DNA from 3 places in the Exiguobacterium sp. s40 genome. Region 2 is predicted to be linked to each of the others. Evidence: predicted binding sites of a transcription regulator. Region 2 holds the regulator's gene; each other region holds the start of a gene.

Region 1 (7,929 bases), on a different contig from region 2:
ACGAGTTCGTGCCGGCGCTGCCGTGGTGGTTCTATACGAAGACGCAGGCGAAAGCCCACCTCGTCGTCATGTGGCTGTTCGGCCGTCACGTCCGTCTGCTCGGGGAAGATGCGGACGAGGGCGACCAAGTCGTCGAAGCACCGACGAACTAACGAAGACGCATCCATCGTGATGCGTCTTTGTTTTGTCGATTATGTTAACGTTTCGCCAGAGTCGTTTACAAAGGGCAGGGACAGGCGTACACTAAACTCGTTTTCGACTGAATGGAAAGAAGGAATGCAAGAATGGACAACTTCATGACATCACGCCAAGGATGGCAAAAAGACATCTCGGCCGGAATCACCGTTGGGGTCGTCGCCGTGCCGCTCGCGATGGCGTTCGCGATTGCCTCGGGCGTCGGACCGGTGTACGGCCTGTACACGGCCATCATCGCCGGCATCCTCGTCAGCCTGTTCGGGGGCTCGACGTTCCAAATCGCCGGACCGACCGGCGCCTTCATCCCAATCGTCTCGGGCGTCATGCTCGCGCATGGCTATGAAGGATTGCTCGTGACGACGTTCCTCGCCGGGATCCTGTTGTTCCTCATGAGCGTACTCCGCGTCGGACGATTGATCCGCTTCATGCCGCGGGCTGTCACCATCGGGTTCACGGCCGGAATCGCCGTCGTCATCTTCGTCGACCAGCTCGACGAACTGTTCGGCATCACGTTCGAGAAGGCACCGCACTTCCACGAGAACTTACTGAAGCTCGTGGCGTCGTTGAATGAAGCGAGCTTATGGCCTGTCTTCATTGCCGCCATCGGTTTCTTGACGCTCTGGCTCGTACCGAAACTGCCCGTGAAATTGCCGCTGTTATTGATGGCGATGCTCGTGCCGACGTTCGTCAGTCTCGTCGTCCCAGGGGAAGTCGCGACAATCGGCAGTGCCTATGGCGGCATCCCGAGCGGACTGCCTGAGTTCAACTGGCTCGCCATCGACCTCGATTTGATTGCGACGCTGTTGCCGTCGGCGTTCGCCATCGCTTTCCTCGGGGCACTCGAGTCGCTGTTGTCAGGTGCGGTCGCAGACGGCATGGCCGGCACGAAGATGAACCCGGACAAAGAACTGTTCGGGCAAGGACTCGCCAACGTCGTCGTCCCGTTCTTCGGTGGGATCCCGGCGACCGGCGCCATCGCCCGGACGGCGACGAACATTCAAGCAGGCGCCGTCAGCCGCCGCTCCGGCGTCATCCACGGGTTGACGGTGCTACTCGCCGTGCTCGTGTTGGCACCGCTCGCGAGCTACGTCCCGCTGGCCGCACTCGCCCCAATCTTGATGCGCGTCGCTTGGAATATGTCGGAGCGGCACCACGTCTTCGAGATGCTCAAGCATCGGTCGGCTGAGTCGCTCGTCCTGCTGATTACGCTCGGGCTGACCGTGTTCGTCGACCTCGTCGTCGCCGTCGAGGTAGGGGTCATCTGTGCGCTCGCCTTGTTCGCGAAACGGATGGCCGATACGATCGACGTCCGCGAACAGACGGAACGATACGTGACACGCGACGGTCAAGTCGTCTTCAGCGTCGAGGGCCCGCTCTTCTTCGGAGCGATCGAGATGTTCGAGCACGTGTTGCATCATATCCATGACGAGCCTGACGTCTTCATCTTCAACTTCCACCGCTGTCCGGTCATCGATGTGACGGCCGTCGAAGAGATTCGCCGCGTCGTCCGCGAGTTGAAAGCGGCCGACCGTCGTGTCGTCTTCGCGCACTTGTCGGCACCCGTGCGCCAGACGCTCACGCATTATGGCGTGCTCGATCACGTCGACACGTTCGAGACGACGCAGGAAGCGATTGACGCGTCTTAACGGACGGACAGAATCTGACCGAACGGGATGCGACGCACGTCCGTGTCGAACAGCTCGACTTCACGCTCGGCATAATAGATGGCGTGGACGTAGCCGCGCACCGTATGGGTCATGCCGTTGTCGAACAGCGTCAGCTCGACCGCGTCGCCTTCACGGATGGCGCGTTCGAGCTCGGTCTGCCATAAGTAGAGGAGCTGCTCATCCAAGTCAGGCAGCTCGATTTTTTGGACGTGGGCGTAATATTTCTTTAGCAGCGCCACGTGCTCGGGCATGAGGAACGGGATCCATTTTAATTCACCGCGGTCTTTGTAGCGGGTCTGGCTCATGACGATTCACCTCCTTGTTTATGTCCGCCGATGAGGCGTTGCCGCGTCCGGAGCGGACTGTCTTTCAGTAAACTCGATGCCGGACGGATCGTGCCGCGCCCGAAGCGGACGTTCAAGCGATCGACGAGGTCGAGGAAGTCGAACCGGCGCGCCCGGGCCCACTCGTCCTCGAAGAAGGAGAGCTGAACGTGATCGCTCCTTGGCTCGAGCTTGCCGAGGGCGACCGAGACGTAACGGACCGCCTCCGTCTCGTCCCACGCGTCGAGGAAAAGCGTCAACAACACCGGCAAGAACTCGCGCTCGTCCGCTGTGAAGCGGGCGAGCTTTTTTTGTTTGCTGAACCCGCGCCGCTCGCTCGTCCGGGTGTAGCGGACGCCAAGATGGACGCTCCCGCCGACGAGACCGGCCTGCCGGGTCCGCATCCCGACCTCGACCGCAATCGCCTGCAGGACGAGCCGGATGGCCGCGTACGTCGCATAGTCCTTCATGAGCGTGATGCCGTGGCCAATCGTCCGGGGCCGCTGCCGTTTCGCCCCGAACAGGGAGCTCGGCGGGAGGATCGTCGGCGATTCATCGATGCCCCAGGCGTGATGCCACAGCTCGGCGCCGATGACGCCGAACTTCTCATGGAGCGTCTCGAGCGGATAGCGGGCGAGGTCACCGATCGTCTCGATGCCGAGCCGCCGGAGATGGACTTCCATCTTCGCCCCGACGCCCCACATCTTGCCGATCGGGGCCGGGTGGATCAACTTCTCGACGTCGTGGAGGAAACAGCTGGCGACACCTGTCTTCTTCCCATGCAGGTCGAGGACGAGCTTGGCGAGGACGTTGTTCGGACCGATGCCGATCGTGACCGGGATGCCAGTATAGCGGAAGACGGTCGAGCGGATGAGGCGGGCGACGTGCGCATCGTTCCCGAACAGCCGCTCCGTTCCCGTCAAATCGACGAGCGTCTCGTCGACCGAGTAGACACGGATCGCCTCCGGGGGCGCGAACTGGTGCAAGATGTGGACGATTTGCACGGACACGTTCAAATAATGGCTCATCCGGGCCTCGGCGTAGATGACGTGCCGCCGCTCGTGCCACGGCAGTCGGTCGATGTGGAACCGTCTAGAGCCGGTCTTGATGCCGAGCTTCTTCATCGGCGGCGTCGCGGCGAGGACGAGGGCGCCGTGGTCCTGTAAATTCGATAAGACGACGAGCTTTGTCTTGTACGGGTTCAACTTGCGGGCGGCGCACTCGCAACTGGCGTAGAACGAGACGCTGTCGATACAAAAAATCCGACGTCGCATAGCCACCTCTCCTTTTTTACGAACAAACGTTCTGTTTTTTTCTCATCGTATCACGGTCTCACGCCGTCTCAAATAGAAATTGAAAAAAATATTGGATAGAACATTTGAGAATTAATTTACAAAAAGTAATGGTTGCGTTTACAAGCTGATGATATAGTAAAAGATGTTGGGACATTTTTGGAAAAAGGGGAAATGGATATGAGAACAGCTTTAAAATGGACGATTGCGACAGCGCTCGTATTACCGGCGACGTTACCGCTCCACGCACCGAACGTGCTCGCGTCAGAAGACGTTGTAAAGCTCCGCTTCTTGGAGACGACGGACTTACATACGAATATCACGAACTACGATTACTTCCAGGACAAAATCGATAACACGATCGGGTTGACGAAAGTCGCGACGTTGATTCAGCAACATCGCACGGACGCCGGAAAGTCGAACACGTTCCTATTCGATAACGGGGATACGCTTCAAGGGACGCCGTTCGGGGATTACGTCCGCGAGCAACATCAAAAAGCACCAGGCGCGTTCGAGCATCCGATGTATCAAGCGATGTCGGCGCTCGAGTTCGACGCCGTCACACTCGGGAACCACGAGTTTAACTTTGGGCTCCAGTTCTTGTATGACGCGATGCAAGGGTCGAAAGGAAAGCTTCGCTTCGTCAACTCGAACGTGAAGGACTTGTCAGGCGAGCCGATCGTCTCGAAATACAATGAAGACGGACAAGAAGTCCAAATCATTGAACGTCAAGTCGTCGACGGGGACGGCGAGACACATACAATCAAAGTCGGTGTCTTCGGTGTCGTGCCGCCAAAAATCATGTCGTGGGATTCAGGGAATCTCCAAGGCAAGGTGACGGCAGATGATATGGTACCGGCAGCAAAAGCGGCCGTCGCCAAATTGAAAGAGCAAGGTGCGGACGTCGTCGTCGCACTCGCGCACTCAGGGATCGGGGAAAGTGCGGCACTTGCGGAAGAACAGTCAGATGGGGAAGAGAACGTCGGCTACGCGCTCACGAAAATCGAAGGGCTCGACATGATCATGACCGGTCACCAGCACGGCCGTTTCCCAGACGCGAATGGCATGTTCACTTCATTCCCGAATGTGGATATGAACAAAGGGACAATCAACGGCAAGCCGGTCGTCATGGCGAACAACCAAGGGAAAGACCTCGGTGTCATCGACCTCGACCTCGAGCTCGTCGACGGCAAGTGGAACGTGCTCGACGCGCACGCGAAACTCGATACAGTCAAGGCGGACACACCGGTCGACCCGACGATCGCCTCGCTCATCGACGCGGACCATAAGGCGACGATCGAATACATCAACCGCCCGGTCGGTGAGATTCAAGACGACATCCAAAGCTACTTCGCGCTCGTCCGTGACGACGCGTCGGTCCAGTTCGTGACGAACGCGCAGAAATGGTACGTCGAGAAAGAACTCGCGACGAACCCGGAGCTTGCGGCGTATAAAGAGCTCCCTATCCTTTCAGCCGGGGCACCATTCAAAGCGGGTAACCGTCAGTTGACGGACGCCAGCTATTACACGAACATCCCGAAAGGCTCGATCGCATTGAAAAACGTAGCCGACCTATACGTCTTCCCGAACACGCTCGAAGTTGTCAAAGTGACAGGCGCGGACGTGATGGACTGGCTCGAGATGTCAGCTGGGGCTTACAAACAAGTCTCGGATACGAACGATGAATTGCTCAACTTGGAGTTCCGCAGCTACAACTTCGATATTCTTGACGGCCTCACGTATGAGATTGACGTGACGGGTCCAGCCAAGTTCGATGCGGGCGGGAAATTGATTCCGGAAAACAAAGATGCAAACCGCATCAAGAACGTGAAGTACAACGGCAAGCCGATCACACTCGACCAAGAGTTCCTCGTCGCGACGAACAACTATCGCGCTGGCTCGACATCGTTCCCGGGACTCGGTGGCGGGAAGAACATCGTTTACCGTTCGGCGTATGAGACACGGAACGTCATCTCGGACTATATCGTCTCAGGCAAGCTCGAATACAAAGCGGATGACAACTGGAAGATCGTCGCTGATGCGAAACGGACAGCGAAGTTCGAGACGGCCGATGCCGGCAAACAGTACGTCGACCTGTATGAAGGCATCGAAGCGACCGAGACGACACGTCCGGATGCGGCGAATCGCTTGTTCCGCACATACACGATCGAACTCGATCAAGCGGCAGTCGAACTCGCCCTCACGGTGAACACGATCAAACCAGGTGCGAAAGCGGTGACAGGGACGACGACACCGAACGCCAACGTCACGTTGAAAGATGGCGACAAAGTGCTCGCGACAGCGAAAGCGGACAAAGACGGTGCGTATACGCTCGTGACGAAACCGCTCAAGCTTCGCCAAACGGTGACGATCGTCAGTGAACTCTTTGGTCAAATGAAAGAAGAGACGAAAGTGGTTGGAGCCGGTCATGTCGGTGCCCCGGCCCTTCGTTAATCAATGAACAAGCCCTCAGTTTTGAGGGCTTTATTTTGTGTCAAAAAAGTGAACGAAACCTCTTACGAAAAAAGGGAATCTGCTGTATAATCAATCACGTAAGCGTTTACATTATATGTGTAAAACAACAGGATTCATTTTTTCGGGGCCGGTGGGGACCGGCTACATACGTTCAAAAGGGGACAGCACACATGATTACATTCTTTATTGCCTTGGCGATTCTATTCGTCGGGTACAAAGTGTACGGCAGCTACGTCGAGAAGACGTTCGGTATCAAGGAAGAGCGGACGACACCTGCCTACGCGTCACAGGACGGCATCGACTACGTGCCGATGGGGAAAAAACGGAACTCGATGATTCAACTGTTGAACATCGCCGGAGTCGGCCCGATCTTTGGCCCAATCATGGGGGCGCTCTACGGACCGGTCGCGTTCCTGTGGATCGTCTTCGGATCGATTTTCGCGGGCGCTGTGCACGACTATTTGACGGGCATGATCTCACTTCGGAACAACGGGGCTCACTTGCCGCAACTCGCCGAGAAGTTCCTCGGCCGCTCGCTCCGCCACGTCGTCAACGGGTTCGCCCTGCTTCTTTTGCTCTTGGTCGGGACGGTGTTCGTCACGTCGCCGAGTAACATGATCAACAACTTGTTCGACGGCAACGCGACGACGCTCACGATCGTCATCTTCGCCGTGTTCGCCTACTACATCTTGGCGACATTGCTCCCGGTCGATAAGATCATCGGGCGCATCTACCCGTTCTTTGGGGCGCTTCTCATGATCAGCGCCATCGGGATCGCCGTCAGCCTGTTCGCGCAAGGCTACAAGATTCCAGAGATGACACTCACGAACATGCATCCGGATGGCTTGCCGATTTGGCCACTCCTCTTCTTCACGATCTCGTGTGGAGCGTTGTCTGGTTTCCACGCCACGCAGTCGCCGATCATCTCGCGGACGACGATGAAAGAGAGCAACGGCCGTGAAATCTTCTACGGCATGATGATTGTCGAAGCGGTCATCGCCATGATTTGGGCCGGGGCCGCCATGGCCATCTTCGAGCCAGGCGAATTGCTCGGATTGATTCAAACCGGTACGCCGGCACTTGTCGTCCAAGAAGTGGCGACGCTCATGCTCGGCAGCATCGGCGGCACGCTCGCCATCCTCGGTGTCATCGTCTTGCCGATCACATCGGGCGACACGGCGTTCCGTAGCGCTCGGATGATCATCGCCGACTATATGAAAGTCGCGCAGAAGAAGTTCTCGTCACGCCTGTGGATCGCGCTCCCGCTCTTCGCGATCTCATACGTGCTCACGAACATGGACTTCCAGATGCTCTGGCAATACTTCAACTGGGCCAACCAGACGACGGCGGTCATCGCCTTGTTCGTCGGGGCGATGTACCTTTACATCAAAGGGCGCAACCATTACATCGCGCTCATCCCGGGGACGTTCATGTTGTACGCCGTCTGGTTCTACATTTTGACGGCACCGATCGGCTTCAAGATGGATGGGGTCATCCCGTACGTCATCGCCACGATCGGGACGATCACGCTGCTCGTCTTGTTCCACATACGCGCCAAAGCGATGCGGGCACAAAATATGGAATGTGACGTCCCGGTGAAGGAAGTCGCATAATCCACAGACATGGGTCGCTTCGGCCCATGTTTTTGTTTGCAACAAAATCGGGAAATGACCATACTAGAGGAATAGATTTGAAAGGTGGGACCTGAATGGATCAAGAGAAGCTAAAAGACATGCTCCATGCCGACACGCTCGGGGAAGAGATTGCGAGCGCCATCACCCATGGCCTCGGGGTCATCTTCAGCATCGTCGCGCTCGTACTGCTTGTCATGACGGCAACCGAGACGGGAAGCACAGGTAACGTCATCGCCGTGAGCGTGTTCGGGGTATCGATGATTTTACTGTACCTGTTCTCGACACTCATGCATGCGATTCCGCATCCACGGGCGAAACGCGTGCTCCAAGTGTTCGACCATGC
Region 2 (7,929 bases):
CGCTCAGATGAACTACCTGCTTCCACGTTTGATTGGACAAGGCACGCAGTTGTCACGTCTCGGTGGCGGAATCGGGACTCGGGGACCGGGTGAGACGAAACTCGAGTCCGACCGTCGTCACATCAAGCGCCGCATCGATGAAATCAAGAAAAATCTCGAAGGCACGGTCGCGCACCGTGACCGTTACCGGGAGCGTCGGAAAGAAAACCGTGTGTTCCAAGTCGCGCTCGTCGGTTACACGAACGCCGGGAAGTCGACAATCTTTAACCGCTTGACGGATGCGGATACGTACGAACAGGACGAACTGTTCGCAACGCTCGACCCGCTCACGCGCGAGCTCGAGTTGCCGCGGGGCGGTAAAGTGCTCATCACGGACACGGTCGGATTCATCCGGGACTTGCCGACGAAACTCGTCGCCGCGTTCCGCTCGACGCTCGAGGAAGTGCTCGGGGCCGACCTCGTCTTGCACGTCATCGACGCATCGAATCCGCATTACATGAACCAAATCGACACGACGAATTCGGTCTTGTCGGAACTCGGGGCGAGTGAGGTACCGCAGCTCGAGGTATACAATAAGAAAGACCGGTTGACCGAAGACTTCGTCGGCGGACCGCTCGTCATCTCGGCGCTCGATTCGACCGATATCGAGACGCTCATCGGCGCGATTGAAGATAAGATTGCGGATGTGTTGACGAAAGTACACGTCGTCTTGCCGGTCCGCTCGTTCGAGCATTACCATCCGGCCAAAGATTCGATGTATCGTCTCGAGGAGAAGTTCCTCGATGACGGTTCGGTCGAACTCGTCGGATATATGAGAGAAGACACGCGTCTATATGCGACGCTGAAACCATTTGAGGTGTGAAACAATGATGTGGCAAGAAAAGATTGCGTACTATGATGAATTGGCCCCGTTCGTGACCGAGGCGGAAGAACGGGTAAAACCATATTTTGAAACGATCGAGGCGACGGCGGAGTTCAACCAATACCGTGTCCTCGAGTCGTTCAAGAAACACAAAGTGTCGGATTTCCATTTCAATCCGACGACCGGGTACGGTTATGACGATATCGGGCGCGACACGCTCGAGTCGATCTACGCCGACGTGTTCGGGGCGGACCTCGCCCTATGCCGTCCGCAAATCATCTCCGGGACACACGCCATCGGGATTGCCTTGTTCGGTGTGTTGTTGCCAGGAGATGAGCTGCTCTATATCACCGGCAAGCCGTACGATACGCTCGAAGAGATCGTCGGGATTCGGGGAGACGGCCGTGGGTCGCTCAAAGAGCTCGGTGTCGGCTACGACACGGTCGAGCTGAAAGAGGACCGAATCGACGTCGAGACCGTCATCGGACGGATTCGTCCTGAGACAAAGCTCGTCGGCATCCAGCGCTCGAAAGGTTACGCCAATCGTCGCAGCATCCCGGTCCAAGAAATCGGTGAGGCGATCAGGAAGATCAAAGCGGCACATCCGCACGTCTTCATCTTCGTCGACAACTGCTACGGCGAGTTCGTCGAGACGATCGAACCGACCCACGTCGGGGCCGATCTCATGGCCGGTTCGCTCATCAAGAACCCGGGTGGCGGCTTGGCGAAGACGGGCGGCTATATCGCCGGGACTAAAGAACTCGTCGAACGCTGTTCGTTCCGCATGACGACGCCAGGCATCGGGAGCGAGGCCGGTCCGTCACTCTACTCGCTCCAAGAGATGTACCAAGGGTTTTACATGGCGCCACATACGGTCGCCCAAGCGTTGAAAGGGGCACACTTGACGGCGAGCCTGCTCGGATTGCTCGGTTTCGAGACCGACCCACACTACACGACGCCACGGACTGATTTGATTCAATCGGTAACGTTCCGCGATCGCGACAAGATGATTGCGTTTTGTCAGAGCATCCAAATGGCATCACCGGTCAATGCCCACGCGTTGCCGGTACCGGCCTATATGCCGGGATACGAGGATGATGTCATCATGGCGGCCGGGACATTCATTCAAGGCTCGTCGATTGAACTGTCGGCCGACGGACCGCTTCGCGCCCCTTACACTGCCTATGTGCAAGGCGGTTTGACTTACGCCCACGTCAAGGTCGCACTCATGCTCGCCTTGAGCCAATTACGCACGAAAGAGCTCGTCACATTTGACCGTGACAAAATCTCACAGAAGTTGTAACCGAAATGTCATGTTAACTTTCTTAACATCTATTGACAGGTAAGTTGTCATGTATTATTCTCACAGTGTGAGACAGAAAAGGAGGGGTAAGAGATGGCCGATCAATTTCGTCGCTCCAACCCGTTGTTTCCGATTGGAATCGTTCAAGATTTGACCCAACTGACAGGTAGACAGATTCGGTACTATGAAGAACAGGGTCTGATTTCGCCTAGTCGGACGGAATCGAAACGACGGCTCTATTCCTTTAATGATGTCGAACGTCTACTCGCGATCAAGGATTTCATCGATCAAGGGTTCAACTTGGCGGCGATTCGTCATATGCTCGACAATGCGGACGCCAAAGAAGTGGAACCAGCAAAAACAACGGTCGAGGAACCACCGAAGATCTCTGAACAAGAGTTACACAAACTATTGAAAACACAGCTTCAAGAAGCTGGCCGTTTCAATAAGACGTCGCTCATTCAAGGTGAGTTGTCACGTTTTTATCGATGACGCCAGTACATTAACCATTACACAATGTGAGAGGGGACATTTTACCATGGCCAGAAAAACGTTCACGAAAGAAGACATCAAACGGATCGCACAAGAAGAGGACGTACGCTTTATTCGTCTTCAATTCACGGATATCCTCGGTACGATTAAAAACGTCGAGGTGCCGATCAGCCAATTGGACAAAGCACTTGATAACAAGATGATGTTCGACGGCTCTTCGATCGAAGGCTTCGTACGCATCGAGGAATCAGACATGTACCTCTATCCAGACCTCGACACATGGGTTGTCTTCCCGTGGACAGACGGCAGCGGTAAAGTCGCTCGCTTGATTTGTGATATTTATAACCCGGACGGCACACCGTTCAGCGGTGACCCGCGCGGTAGCTTGAAGCGTAACCTCGAGCGCATGCAAAAGCTCGGCTTCACAGCGTTCAACGTCGGACCAGAGCCTGAGTTCTTCCTCTTCAAGAAAGACTTGAACGGCAAACCGACACTCGAACTCAATGACCAAGGCGGTTACTTCGACTTGGCACCGGTCGACCTCGGCGAGAACTGTCGTAAAGAGATCGTCATCGAGCTCGAAAACATGGGCTTCGAAATCGAAGCATCACACCACGAAGTCGCTCCAGGTCAGCACGAAATCGACTTCAAATACGCGGATGCAGTCACAACGGCTGATAACATCCAAACGTTCAAACTCGTCGTCAAGACGATTGCAGCGAAATATGGCCTTCACGCGACGTTCATGCCGAAGCCACTCTTCGGTGTCAACGGTTCTGGGATGCACGCCAACATGTCGCTCTTCAAAGGTGACACGAACGTCTTCTACGACCCGAACGGCGACATGGAATTATCAGATACAGCCCGCGCCTTCACGGCAGGAATTCTCGAGCACGCTCGTGCGTTCACGGCTGTCTGTAACCCGACTGTCAACTCGTACAAGCGCCTCGTGCCTGGTTACGAAGCACCTTGCTATGTAGCATGGAGCGCGCGCAACCGTTCACCACTCGTTCGTGTACCGGCGGCCCGTGGCCTCTCGACGCGTATCGAAGTGCGTTCGGTTGACCCAGCGGCGAACCCGTATCTCGCCTTGTCGACGCTCTTGGCTTCTGGCCTCGACGGAATCGAGAAAGACATGACGGCACCGAAGCCGATTGACAGCAACATCTACGTGATGGATAAGCCAGAGCGTGTTGCCAACGGAATCGATGATCTTCCGGCTACACTCTTTGACGCACTCGAAGTACTCCGTGCCGATAAAGTCGTGATGGATGCTCTCGGTGACCACATCGGTGAACACTTCCTCGAGTTGAAAGAAATCGAGTGGGATATGTTCCGTACGCAAGTGACAGAGTGGGAACGCGATCAGTACATGACGCTCTACTAAGTCGACTAATAAGGGATATTCCCTTTAAAATCAGAGTCCTGAACGAGTCTTCGTATGAAGTGCTCATTCAGGACTCTTTTTCTATAATTCGCTTCAACTAATCAATATAATGAGGGAGAATGTATATCACTATAAATGTAATGGAATGGGATAGGGGGACGAGAAGTGGCAACACCATTAAAAGACGTGTATGATGAGACCTTTTTGTTGGAATTTGGACGACGTATTCAAACCGTGTATCCGTCATTTGACGTACAGGCTTTTATCGCATCAATCATAGATGAATCGTGGGAAGCGTTGACACTCAAAGGGCGTACTCGACGTATTTCGATAAAACTAGGTCAGTATTTGCCACAGAATTACGAATCAGCTTTGGACGTATTGGTTGAAATTGCAGATGACTGCGTCGGCTTTCCTTATTTGTTTTTCCCGGACTTTGTAGCGGTGTATGGACAGGCAGAAGAGCATTGGGAACGCTCGATGTCAGCGCTCGAACGCTTCACACAGAAGTCGTCTTCTGAATTTGCGATCAGGTCTTTTTTGTTGCGGGAACCAACGTGTGTGATGCACCAAATGACAGCTTGGGCCATTCATCCGAACGAACATGTTCGGCGTTTGGCGAGTGAGGGTTGTCGTCCTCGCCTTCCGTGGGCGGAATCGTTACTGATGTTCAAAGAAGACCCAGCTCCAGTGTTGGAGATTTTAGAGTTGTTAAAAGAAGATCCATCATTATATGTGAGAAAAAGTGTCGCTAACAACCTCAACGATATCTCGAAAGATCACCCAGAAGCTGTACTCGCAGTCTCGCGACGATGGCAGGGCGAGCATCCTCATACCGATTGGATCATTAGACACGGATGCCGGACACTGATCAAGTCAGCCCATCCTGACGCGTTAACGATATTCGGTTATACGCAGGAAACAAATTTAACCGTCGACTCATCGATTTCTATACATCCGAACGTGATCCGCATAAGGGAGGCGTGCGAGATTCAGTACGATGTGTCCATTCGTCCAGGGGATGCTGCTTATGTTCGTATCGAATACGCGATTGAGTTTATAAAGGCCAACGGGAAAGCGAGTCGTAAAGCATTCTTGCTAGCGAATAGAACCGTCGCTGGGGGCGCGCGACTTGCAGCGACCAGAGTGCACGACTGGTCAGATTTGACGACCCGTCGGCATTATCCAGGGGAGCATCGTGTCGTCTTGTTAGTAAATGGACGAGAAGTGGCTGAAAATCATGTCATGTTGCATAAAAGTTGTTGAACTTCTATATAATAAACGGTTCAAAAAAGGGCAACCCTGTCTATTTAGACGGGTTGCCCTTTTTGGGTGTGTAGCATAACGATCTGGTTAAAACGCACGTTTGAAGAACGTGGACGCATAGTCGAGCGTCGTATGTAGCGTCGTCGCGAAAACGAGTCCGAAGAAGCATGCTGCCCCGTTCAGATCGAGCCACGATTTGGCAGCTTCCTCATACGGCGTGACCGTGAGCAGAAGCGTGAGCGGGAAACCGAGATAGATGACCCGGATCAGATCGCTCAAGAGCGGAAAATGCGAGAATAACGACCGATGGGGCATAATCTTCACATAAGGGAGCCAAAAGCCCCGAAGCGGTCCCCATCGATAATAGGCGTCCGACTTCAAATCGAGATCCGGGGAGAGCCAGAACGTCCCGATGAGGGCGCCAAGCAGGAACACGGTCGGAACATCGATGTCAATAAAAGGCGTGGCAATCGCAAGAGCACCGATTGCCACGAGATTCGTACGGGTATGTGTCTTGCCACTAGCCATTAGCCATTAGTGAATCGTGCGGTATACACCGATGACCTTCCCTAAAATCGACACGTTATCGAAATACATCGCTTCGAGCTCGTCGTTCTCCGGCTGGAGGCGAACTTTCGAAGCTTCTTTATAAATCCGCTTCACGGTCGCTTCACCTTCATCCGTCATGGCGACGACAATCTCTCCATTGTCGGCCGTGTTCTGTTGACGGACGAGGACGCGGTCCCCATCCAAGATCCCCGCGTTAATCATCGAGTCCCCTGAGACAGAGAGCATGTAGACGTTGTCGGAACCGACGACGTGAGCCGGGAGCGGGAAGTGTTCTTCCACGTTCTCGATGGCCGTGATCGGCGTACCGGCTGTGACTTTCCCGATGACCGGCACGTACATGACGGCATCGTGGTCTTCGACGACGGACATCTCTTCATCCAAAATCTCGATGGCGCGTGGCTTCGTCTTATCACGTCGAATCAATCCACGCTTTTCAAGACGGTCCAAGTGACCGTGTACAGTCGAGCTCGATGCGAGCCCGACAGCCTCGCCAATTTCACGGACCGAAGGGGGATACCCTTTCGCCCGGACCTCGGCTTTTATAAAATCAAGAATCTGTTGTTGTCTTGCTGACATTTTTTTCAATGGATTTCACCTCGATTATGTCGAATAACCTGCGAACGCATCCTATTCTTTATGGGTTTAGTTTAACACAAGAACACATGAGCGCACAAACATTCGTTCGTTTTTTTCTGCTTGACCGAACAGAAGTTCTTGTTTTATGATGAGAACAGATAAACGAACAGACGTTCTCGAGAACGTGTATTCTTATTCCCAGGAGGCAATGATTATGAGAGACACAATCAATGGAATCATCTTAGTCGGCATGTTGGCACTCGGTATGTTCGTATTTTTCGCGGTCGGAGAGCTTCGTGACAACGAAGCGGTCGTCGTGACCGAACAAAAAGTCGAACACAGTATTGAAGAAGAAGTCGCCTTGAAAGAGGCGGAGACGCTCGAAGCGCACATTCTCACTAAACGGGATGAGGAAAAAGACGACAAGACGACGTGGTTCGCCGCCGAATAATCGTTTCTGATTGCGAACATCCCTTCATCCTGTGTATCGTAGAGGGCGAATGGAAAGAAAGGAAGTGACGCGATGCGAGTCGTCATTTATTGTCGCGTATCGACGAACAAGTCCACCCAAGAGACGTCGCTCAGTCGTCAGGCGGACGAGTTGAAGCAGATGGCGAGACGTCTTGATGCTGAGGTGGTCGATGTGATCAGTGAACAAGAGAGCGGGTATGAGGTCAATCGGGCGGGACTGCTCGATCTATTGGAGCACGTCTCGACGTCCGATCTCGATGCCGTGCTCGTGAGCGACGACAGTCGTCTCGGACGGGGAAATGCAAAAATCGCTATCTTGCATACGCTCATGAAACATAACGTGCGCTTGTTGACGATGCAGTCGTCCGATGAATATATCGTCTCCGACGCCGAGAAGATGGTGCTCGAGATCGTCAGTGTCGTCGAAGAGTATCAACGTAAGATCCATAACGCTAAAATTTCACGCGGAATGCGTCGGGCGGTCGCGAACGGATTTAATCCGCATCGGAATATCCAGCACCATGACCAGGGAGGCCGGAGCCGAATCGAAGTTCCGATTGAAGAAATCGTCCAATTGCGTGAACGTGGACTCACGTTCGCTGAAATTGCCGCCACCCTCCGCGGTTTTGGTTATGAGGTATCGAAAGCGACCGTGAACCGGCGCTACTTGGAGCACGTGTCGGTACCAGAAACTTGATTCCTGCTCGCTGATTTTGTACAGTAGAAGGACAAATTCAGTAGAGAGGGGGCGAGCCCGATGCTAGCACCTGAACAGTTGGAGCGAATCAATTTCCTCGCCAACAAAGCAAAGACAGATGGTCTGTCACCACAAGAGATGGATGAGCAGCAAGCGCTGCGCCAACAATATTTGCAAGCGTTCCGCCAATCATTCAAATCACAAATGATGGGAATGAAGGTCGTCGATCCGGAAGGAAACGACGTAACGCCAGAAAAATTAAAAGATGAGCAGGAACGTTACCGCTCAGAATGACCATGAATGCA
Region 3 (7,929 bases), 130 kb from region 2:
GACCCGCTGCCGGATAGACCCGTAAGCCGAACAGCCGCTCACCTGGGTCAAGCAATTTATCCGGCAAGGAGTGGATTTTCGGGAGAGAACCCTTCAGTTTGAGAGCCCGCTCGTCCGAGTCAGTCGTCCGGTCCCCTTCAAGGAGACGGGCGTCGCGCCTCGAGACGTACAGCTCGGCATGAGGATGGGCTTTCAAAATCGTATCGACACCGCCGACATGATCTCCATGGGCATGCGTCAACAAGATAGCGAGAAGCGGGCGTTCGAACGTCTCGATATACGCTAAAATCGATTCCGCGTTCTGCGCGAGCCCTGTATCGATCAAGACAAGCCCGAGCTCACGTTCAATCAGTTGGACGTTGATTGGTAAGATGGGTGCGAAAAACGTCAGTTGATGGACGTGATCAAAACGTGTGACTTTCATGGAATCCCCTCCCCTTAATCGAATAACGTGGTCCAATCTTCTTGCCAACGGGCCTCAAAACACATATAGAGTTGCTCTCGCGTGTTCCGCGCAAGTGACAAAGGTGGTAAGGTGTCTCGTGTAAAGAACGCAACCTCGCTCGTCTCATGACTAATTTGCGCCTCTCCACCAATCAACTCGCATTCGATAAACAGTTTATAGTAATGCTGCGACAACGGCGGATGGTCGTGATGATGCATATCGAACAAGGCAAGCAGCCGAATCGGTGCGACGTCGAAACCGGCCTCTTCCTCGATCTCTTTGATGATGTTCTCTGCCGGGGACAGTCCGATCTCACAAAAGCCACCCGGAAGCGTCCAAAGTCCGTCTGACCTTTCCTTGACGAGTAACACTGCGTCATCCTTGAAGACGACGCCTCGGACGTCGAGCTTCGGTGTCGGATAACCATCGACGTGGGTCAATTCGGTGATTTCATGCAAAGCAAGATTAGATTGTTGCTCGAACATCTCGGTCGCGATTCGTTGGAGTTCGAGGTAACGTTCTCGATCGAACTCGTCTTTCGTAAACGTCAAGCCAGCCTGTGACAGCGCCTGTAGCCGCTTGGCCCAATCGAGCCACTGTGACATACGTATCCCCCCATGATTTGTCCTCCTGTCCCATTCGCCAAAAGGGATCGTTGTTCCTTTTAGAAATACCCGCTCCTAAGAGAAACTAATGTGACATGGAGTTGAAAAAATCAGCTGATGCCCCCGTGTTATACTGGATAGAGAATCAAATCGAAGGAGGTTGGACATGCCGATTTCACTGTTATCCCAGTTCAAAGCAGACTTGGACGGCTATACCGAGCGGCAGCTCCGTTATCAGGCAGCAGCAGACGTCTGGTCAATCGGACAGATGTACGACCATATCATCGTGGTGGCCGAGGAATATGCGGACGAGATTGACCGGTGTCTCGCTTCCACTGAAGAACAACCGCTCGGGAAGACCGAGTTCGGTGAACGATTGTTCCGGATGGGTGGTTTCCCACCGGTCAAAATCCGCTTACCTGATGAGATGAACCAACCCCCGAACAACACGGACAAGCGCGAGACGCTCGAAGGACGAATCGACGAGTTATCTGCACGCTTGAACCGCCTTGAACCGCTCGCCCGCGCGGCAAACCCTGACGTCAAAGCCCGACATGGCGGTTTCGGTTGGCTGAACGCCCAGGAATGGTACGACCTCATCGAGATGCATAGCTGTCATCATTTGCGCCAACAGGCCGATTTGGAGCGCTATCTGATAAAGGCGGAGCTTTGAATCCATAAGAAAAACCCTGTATCAAAGACAATCGTCTCTGGTACAGGGTTTTCTTTAGTTCGATCTCAATCGAGGTACACGTCCTCAATCTCACCGAACGTCTCTTCATCAAACACGAATGAGCCGTTGGCGTAGCGGTCCAAGAGCGTCAATTGCTTCGTCTTGACCGTCTTCGCTTTCTCTTTCCCAATGATGTGGAGCGTTTCATCGTCATGCACCGGGAGCACACGACGAATCTGGTGCGGTTTCGATTTGACTTCGCGGATGAGCATCGTCCCGCGCAAGTTGCGGTTCGTGCAGTCGAACTGATCCTCGAGCTTCATCTTCTTGACCGCTCCACGTTGCGTCACGAGGACGAACAGCGGCGGTGTGAAGAAGGCAAAGGCATCGGCGACCACATCGCCATCTTTCAAGTTCATCGCTTTGACGCCGGCGGCACGTTGGCCGACGACCGGAACGTCGTCTTCTTTGAACCAGAGGCCATAGCCGCGCTCAGAGACGAGGAACAGTTGTCCTGGACCGTCACTGATGCCCGCGAAGACGACCTCGTCGTCACCTTTTAACTTGAGCGCCATGAGCGCTTTCGACTTGCGTTGGGCGTCATAGTCACGGAGCGGCGTCCGTTTGACCATGCCTTCACGCGTGACGAACAGGCAATGCGCGTCGGTCTCGAACGTCGAGACGACATCGGCCGAGACGACTTGTTCGCCTTCAATCGGCACAAGGTTGGCGACATGCTGACCGGCGTCTTTCCATTTCGACTCTGGAATCTGATGGACCGGGATGAGCAAGTAACTGCCTTTGTTCGTCCAGACGAGCAAGTGGTCCGTCGTCATCGCCTGGGTGACGAGGACGGGACGGTCTTTCTGCTTCATCTCCGGCATCTCGTCGCTCGAGGCGCCATATGAGCGCATCGATGAACGTTTGACGTAACCGTCGCGGCTGACGAACACCATCGTCTCTTCGACGGCGATCATGACCTCTGTCTTCAGTTTCAACTCTTCGACCTCGGACTCGATGACCGAGCGCCGTACGTCGCCGAACTCGTCACGGAGTGCGGTCAACTCTTTCGAGATGAGCTTCCGTTTCGTCGCGTCGACGTTCAAGATGTTGGCGAGGCGAGCAATCTCTTTTTGGAGCGCCTTCGCCTCTTTTTGGAGCTCGACGATATCCGTGTTCGTCAACCGATACAGTTGGAGCATGACGACCGCTTCGGCTTGACGGTCCGTGAACGAGAACCGCTCCATGAGCTTCTGTTTCGCCTCGGACTTGTCTTTGGCCGAACGAATGAGTTCGAGCGTCTCGTCAAGGACCGAGATGGCCTGTTCGAGCGCGTCGACAATCTCGGCGCGTTTCTTTGCCTGATCGAGCTCGAACGTCGTGCGACGGGTGACGACTTCTTCGACGTGCTTCAAGTACGCGTCGATGATCGACAAGAGTCCCATCTGTTTCGGTGTCCGGTTGACGATGGAGACCATGTTGTAGTTGTAGGCGAGCTGCAGATCGGTATGCTTCAAGAAGAAATGGAGCACACCTTCCGCATCGGCTTCCTTCTTCAATTCGATGACGACGCGGACGCCGGTCCGGTCGGTCTCGTCACGGACTTCGGCGACACCTTCGACTTTGCGGTCGAGACGGAGCTCTTCCATCTTCTTGACGAGGTTCGCCTTGTTCACCTCATACGGGAGTTCGGTGATGGTGATTTGTTCACGGCCGCCCTTAAGTGGCTCGATGACCGATTTGGCACGGATGATGACCTTGCCTTTGCCGGTCTCGAACGCCTTCAAGATGCCGTCTTTGCCCATGACGATCCCGCCAGACGGGAAGTCCGGCCCTTGCATATAACGGAATGCGTCATTCGTCGTCTCGACCTCACCTTTCAGGCGGGCGATGGCGAGATTGAGCACCTCGGTCAAGTTATGCGGCGGAATCTCGGTCGCATAACCGGCAGAGATTCCCGTCGTCCCGTTCATGAGCAAATTCGGGAGGAGTGACGGTAAGACGAGCGGCTCTTCGGTCGAATCGTCGAAGTTCGGCGTATAGTCGACCGTGTTCTTCGAGATCGACGTCAGCATGACGCCGGCAATCTTCGACAGACGGGCCTCGGTATACCGCATCGCGGCGGCCGAGTCGCCGTCCATCGAGCCGTTGTTCCCGTGCATGTCGATGAGCGGGTAACGCAACTTCCAGTCCTGCGATAGGCGTACCATCGCCTCATAGACGGAACTGTCACCGTGCGGGTGATAGTTACCGATGACGTTACCGACCGTCTTGGCCGATTTGCGGTACGGTTTCTCGTTCGTGTTGCCTTCATGGTGCATCGCATACAGGATTCGGCGCTGAACGGGTTTGAGCCCGTCGCGCGCGTCCGGGAGGGCCCGGTCCTGGATGATATATTTCGAGTAACGCCCGAAGCGGTCACCGACGACCTGCTCGAGCGACAAGTTTAAAATGTGTTGAATCGTCGACATCGTTACATCACTTCCTCAATCGCTTTAGTCACGTGTTCATTGGCGATGATTGAATCATCTTCCTGGAGGCCGAAGGCGACGTTCTCCTCGATCCACTCCCTACGATGGGCGACATTGTCTCCCATGAGCACCGAGACGCGCTTGTCGGCGACGGCAGCGTCGTCGACCGTGACACGGATGAGCGTCCGTGTATCCGGGTTCATCGTCGTCTCCCATAGCTGGTCGGCGTTCATCTCACCGAGACCTTTATAGCGCTGGAGGATATAGCCCTTCTTGTACACTTTGACAAGTTTTTCGAGCGCCTCTTCGTCCCAAGCGTACTCGAACTGTTCCGACTTGCCTTTCCCTTTCGAGATGCGATAAAGCGGTGGCAAGGCGACGAACACTTTGCCGGCCTCGACGAGCGGGCGCATATAACGGAAGAAGAACGTCAACAGGAGCACTTGGATGTGGGCCCCGTCCGTATCGGCATCAGTCATGATGATGATTTTGTCGAAATTGCAGTCCTCAAGGTCGAAGTCATGGCCGACCCCGGCACCGATCGCGTGGATGATCGTATTGATTTCCTCATTCTTCATGATGTCCTGGAGTTTCGACTTCTCCGAGTTGATGACCTTCCCGCGCAGCGGCAGGATGGCCTGGAATGTCCGGTCACGACCCTGTTTAGCCGAACCGCCGGCCGAGTCACCCTCGACGAGGAACAGTTCGTTCTTGGCGGCGTTTTTCGACGTCGCCGGCGTCAGTTTTCCGTTCAAGATGCTCGAACGTTTCTTCTTCTTGCCGTTGCGCGCCTCTTCCCGGGCTTTCCGGGCGGCTTCGCGGGCCTGGGCGGCGCGGATCGCCTTCTTGATGAGCATCGTCGCCATCTGCGGGTTCTCCTCGAGGAAAATCGTCAGTTGTTTGGCCATGACACCATCAGCGCTCGTACGTGCCTCGGGCGAACCGAGTTTCGATTTCGTCTGCCCCTCGAACTGGAGGAATTCTTCCGGGATCCGTACCGAGACGATGAGCGTCAAGCCTTCGCGGACGTCACCGCCGTCGAGGTTCTTGTCTTTTTCTTTCAACAATCCGTTCTTACGGGCGTATTCATTCACGATGCGGGTCATCGCCGTCTTGGCGCCGACCTCGTGTGTGCCGCCGTCACGAGTCCGGACGTTGTTGACGAACGAGAGGACGTTCTCAGAATAGGCGTCCGTGAACTGGAAGGCGAGCTCTAGCTCGATATCGTTCTCCGTCCCTTCGAAGTAGACGATCGGATGGAGCGTCGCCTTGTCGTCGTTCAAATATTGGACGAACTCGGCAATCCCTTCCTCGTAATGGAACGTCTCTTCTTTATCCGAACGCTCGTCCGTCAACGTGATCGTCAATCCTTTTAACAGGAATGCCGATTCACGGAGCCGTTCGGCGAGCGTGTCGTAGTTATATGTCGTCGTCGAGAAGATCGAGGCGTCCGGTTTGAAGTAGACGCTCGTCCCCGTCTGACGCGTCTTTCCGGTCTCAAGGAGCGTCGTCTGCGGAATCCCACCGTCGGCAAACGTCTGCTCGAACACTTTGCCGTCGCGATAAATCGTGACGAGGACCTTGCTCGAGAGTGCGTTCACGACCGAGGCGCCGACCCCGTGGAGTCCACCTGACGTCTTGTAGCCACCTTGGCCGAACTTACCGCCGGCGTGGAGGACCGTGAAGATGACCTCTGGCGTTGGTTTCCCGGAGGCGTGCATCCCGGTCGGCATACCACGCCCGTAGTCGCGTACCGTGATCGCGTCATCTTTATGGATGGTCACGTCGATTTGGCCACCGAATCCGGCGAGCGCCTCATCGATCGCGTTATCGACGATCTCATAGACGAGATGGTGCAAGCCGCGATGGTCGGTCGAACCGATATACATCCCCGGACGTTTCCGGACAGCAGTCAGTCCTTCGAGCACCTGGATGGCGTCTTCATTGTAATTAAATAAGTCTGTTGACATCTTCGTCACCTCAATTTCGAACACACGTTCGTTTTTCTATCCTATTGTATAGCTGTTTTTGGATTCTGGCAAGCCTCCCTCCGCGAGCGGGGCTCGTGAAAAAAAGGAGACCTACCAAGGAGGTAGGTCTTAACCGAGAAGGCGGGCGTGCTCGACATAGATGCATCGATTTTCGATGTAGTCGAGTCCGGCATCGCGAGCGATCCGCTCGGCGTCCGGGCTGGTGAGCCCGAGCTGGTTGAAGACGAGACCGACATCCCCATGTCGGACGGCATCTTCGGCCACACCGGCCAAATACTCATTGCGTCGGAAGACGTCGACGATATCGACGCGCCCCGGGATGCTCTCGACCGTCGGATAGACTTTGCGTCCGTTCCACGTCTCGAGCGTCGGATTGACAGGGATGACCGTGTAACCTTGCAACAGCAGATAGTCTGCGATTTGGTTCGCGGTCTTGTTCGGGTTCGCTGACACGCCGACGACAGCGATCGTCTTCGCTTCGGTGAGCCATTGTTTCAAACGTTGATCGTCCATCCTGAAATCCCCCTTTTGTTTACGTTCTCAGTGTACCTTTACCTGAATCACCGTTTCAAGCTTTATTTTCTTTTATCATATAACTGTAACTCTTTCAAATTTTTAAAACAAATCAATTGGTTCACCATAACTTATTATGTAAACCGTTATATATGAAATTATTTTTCTGGTTCGCAGGTCGATGTGTGTCTCGGATGGAAATGACGTGTGAACGAACGTTGCGTGAAATATCTATTTCACGCAATTATATGCACTATTTAAAGGCGTTTGTGCGCGTCGGTTTTAATCGATTGTTGAGGCGTTTGTGCGTGTCGGTTTTAATCGATTGTTGGATAGGCATGGGCAAATGAGGATGGGTTCGGTATACTGAAAAAAAGGAGGTGTTCGCGTGGGAACAGCCTATAAGGAACGTCGCGGTACACTATATAATTACCGCATCACTTTTTATGGGAACGTGTTCGCTTGGCTCATCCATGTCGTGTTCTTGATCACGTTTTGGCGACTTGACGTAACCGTCCTTGCCTGGTCGAACGTACTCAGCGTTCTTTATTACACATTGTCTTTTTATTTTGTACATAAACGATATTATCGGACGTTCTTCATTGGTCTCTTCGTCGAGGTCGTCTATAACGCCATCATCTCGACAATCGTCCTCGGCTGGGGCGCGAACGTCCACTACTTCATCCTCACGGTCGCCTATGGCGTGTTCTTCATGCCGAACGTGAGCCGGGCCATCCGAATCGCCTCGACGATGCTCGCCATGGGAATCTATGGCTATTTATATGTGAACGTGACGGACGGGACATCGCCGCTCGGCCCGACCCTCGAGCAAGTCATCGGGGTGACGTGTTTACTCGCGACCATCGCCTTGATCGCCGGGCTGTCATTCATCTTCGAAGGGGCGGTCGTCGAGGTGACGTCCGAACTCGAACAGACGAACGAACGGCTACATACCCTCGCCTCGCGGGACGGTCTGACCGGTCTCTATAATCGTACGACCGGATACCGTTTAATCGAAGAGGCGATCCGTGAAGCGGTCTTGTCGGGACGCCCGTATGCGGTCGTCTTGGCCGACATCGACCATTTCAAGTCGTTCAATGAACGGCATGGCCACGACTGCGGCGACCTTGTGCTCAAACAAGTCGCCTCTGCACTCACGCGGACCGACGGCGTTGCCGTCCGTTGGGGCGGCGAGGAATTTCTTTTGTTCTTGACGGACCAGTCAGAGGAC

The links. Region 2 encodes LexA, which represses DNA repair genes until DNA is damaged. Its sites were predicted from a motif close to CGAACATATGTTCG; they were not measured.
Region 1: a site for LexA is predicted at 3,479-3,492, ahead of KNP02_RS03035 (Y-family DNA polymerase). Genes of this name have one in related genera too.
Region 3: a site for LexA is predicted at 6,182-6,195, ahead of parE (DNA topoisomerase IV subunit B). Genes of this name have one in related genera too.

What each region holds. Positions count from the first base shown of each region.
Region 1 is NZ_JACSLC010000002.1:269,540-277,468, forward strand. Features, by position in the region: gene KNP02_RS03020 (NAD-dependent epimerase/dehydratase family protein) at 1-152, shown strand, start outside; gene KNP02_RS03025 (SulP family inorganic anion transporter) at 285-1,841, shown strand; gene KNP02_RS03030 (YolD-like family protein) at 1,838-2,167, opposite strand; gene KNP02_RS03035 (Y-family DNA polymerase) at 2,164-3,459, opposite strand; gene KNP02_RS03040 (bifunctional 2',3'-cyclic-nucleotide 2'-phosphodiesterase/3'-nucleotidase) at 3,658-5,931, shown strand; gene KNP02_RS03045 (carbon starvation CstA family protein) at 6,123-7,565, shown strand; gene trhA (PAQR family membrane homeostasis protein TrhA) at 7,661-7,929, shown strand, end outside.
Region 2 is NZ_JACSLC010000005.1:54,990-62,918, forward strand. Features, by position in the region: gene hflX (GTPase HflX) at 1-862, shown strand, start outside; gene KNP02_RS06160 (methionine gamma-lyase family protein) at 870-2,165, shown strand; gene KNP02_RS06165 (MerR family transcriptional regulator) at 2,259-2,657, shown strand; gene glnA (type I glutamate--ammonia ligase) at 2,704-4,044, shown strand; gene KNP02_RS06175 (DNA alkylation repair protein) at 4,210-5,310, shown strand; gene KNP02_RS06180 (metal-binding protein) at 5,398-5,838, opposite strand; gene lexA (transcriptional repressor LexA) at 5,845-6,465, opposite strand; gene KNP02_RS06190 (hypothetical protein) at 6,671-6,907, shown strand; gene KNP02_RS06195 (YneB family resolvase-like protein) at 6,980-7,624, shown strand; gene KNP02_RS06200 (DUF896 domain-containing protein) at 7,685-7,918, shown strand.
Region 3 is NZ_JACSLC010000005.1:181,435-189,363, reverse strand. Features, by position in the region: gene KNP02_RS06820 (MBL fold metallo-hydrolase) at 1-424, opposite strand, end outside; gene KNP02_RS06815 (NUDIX hydrolase) at 439-1,050, opposite strand; gene KNP02_RS06810 (DinB family protein) at 1,217-1,723, shown strand; gene parC (DNA topoisomerase IV subunit A) at 1,789-4,194, opposite strand; gene parE (DNA topoisomerase IV subunit B) at 4,197-6,164, opposite strand; gene KNP02_RS06795 (CoA-binding protein) at 6,294-6,698, opposite strand; gene KNP02_RS15080 (GGDEF domain-containing protein) at 7,087-7,929, shown strand, end outside.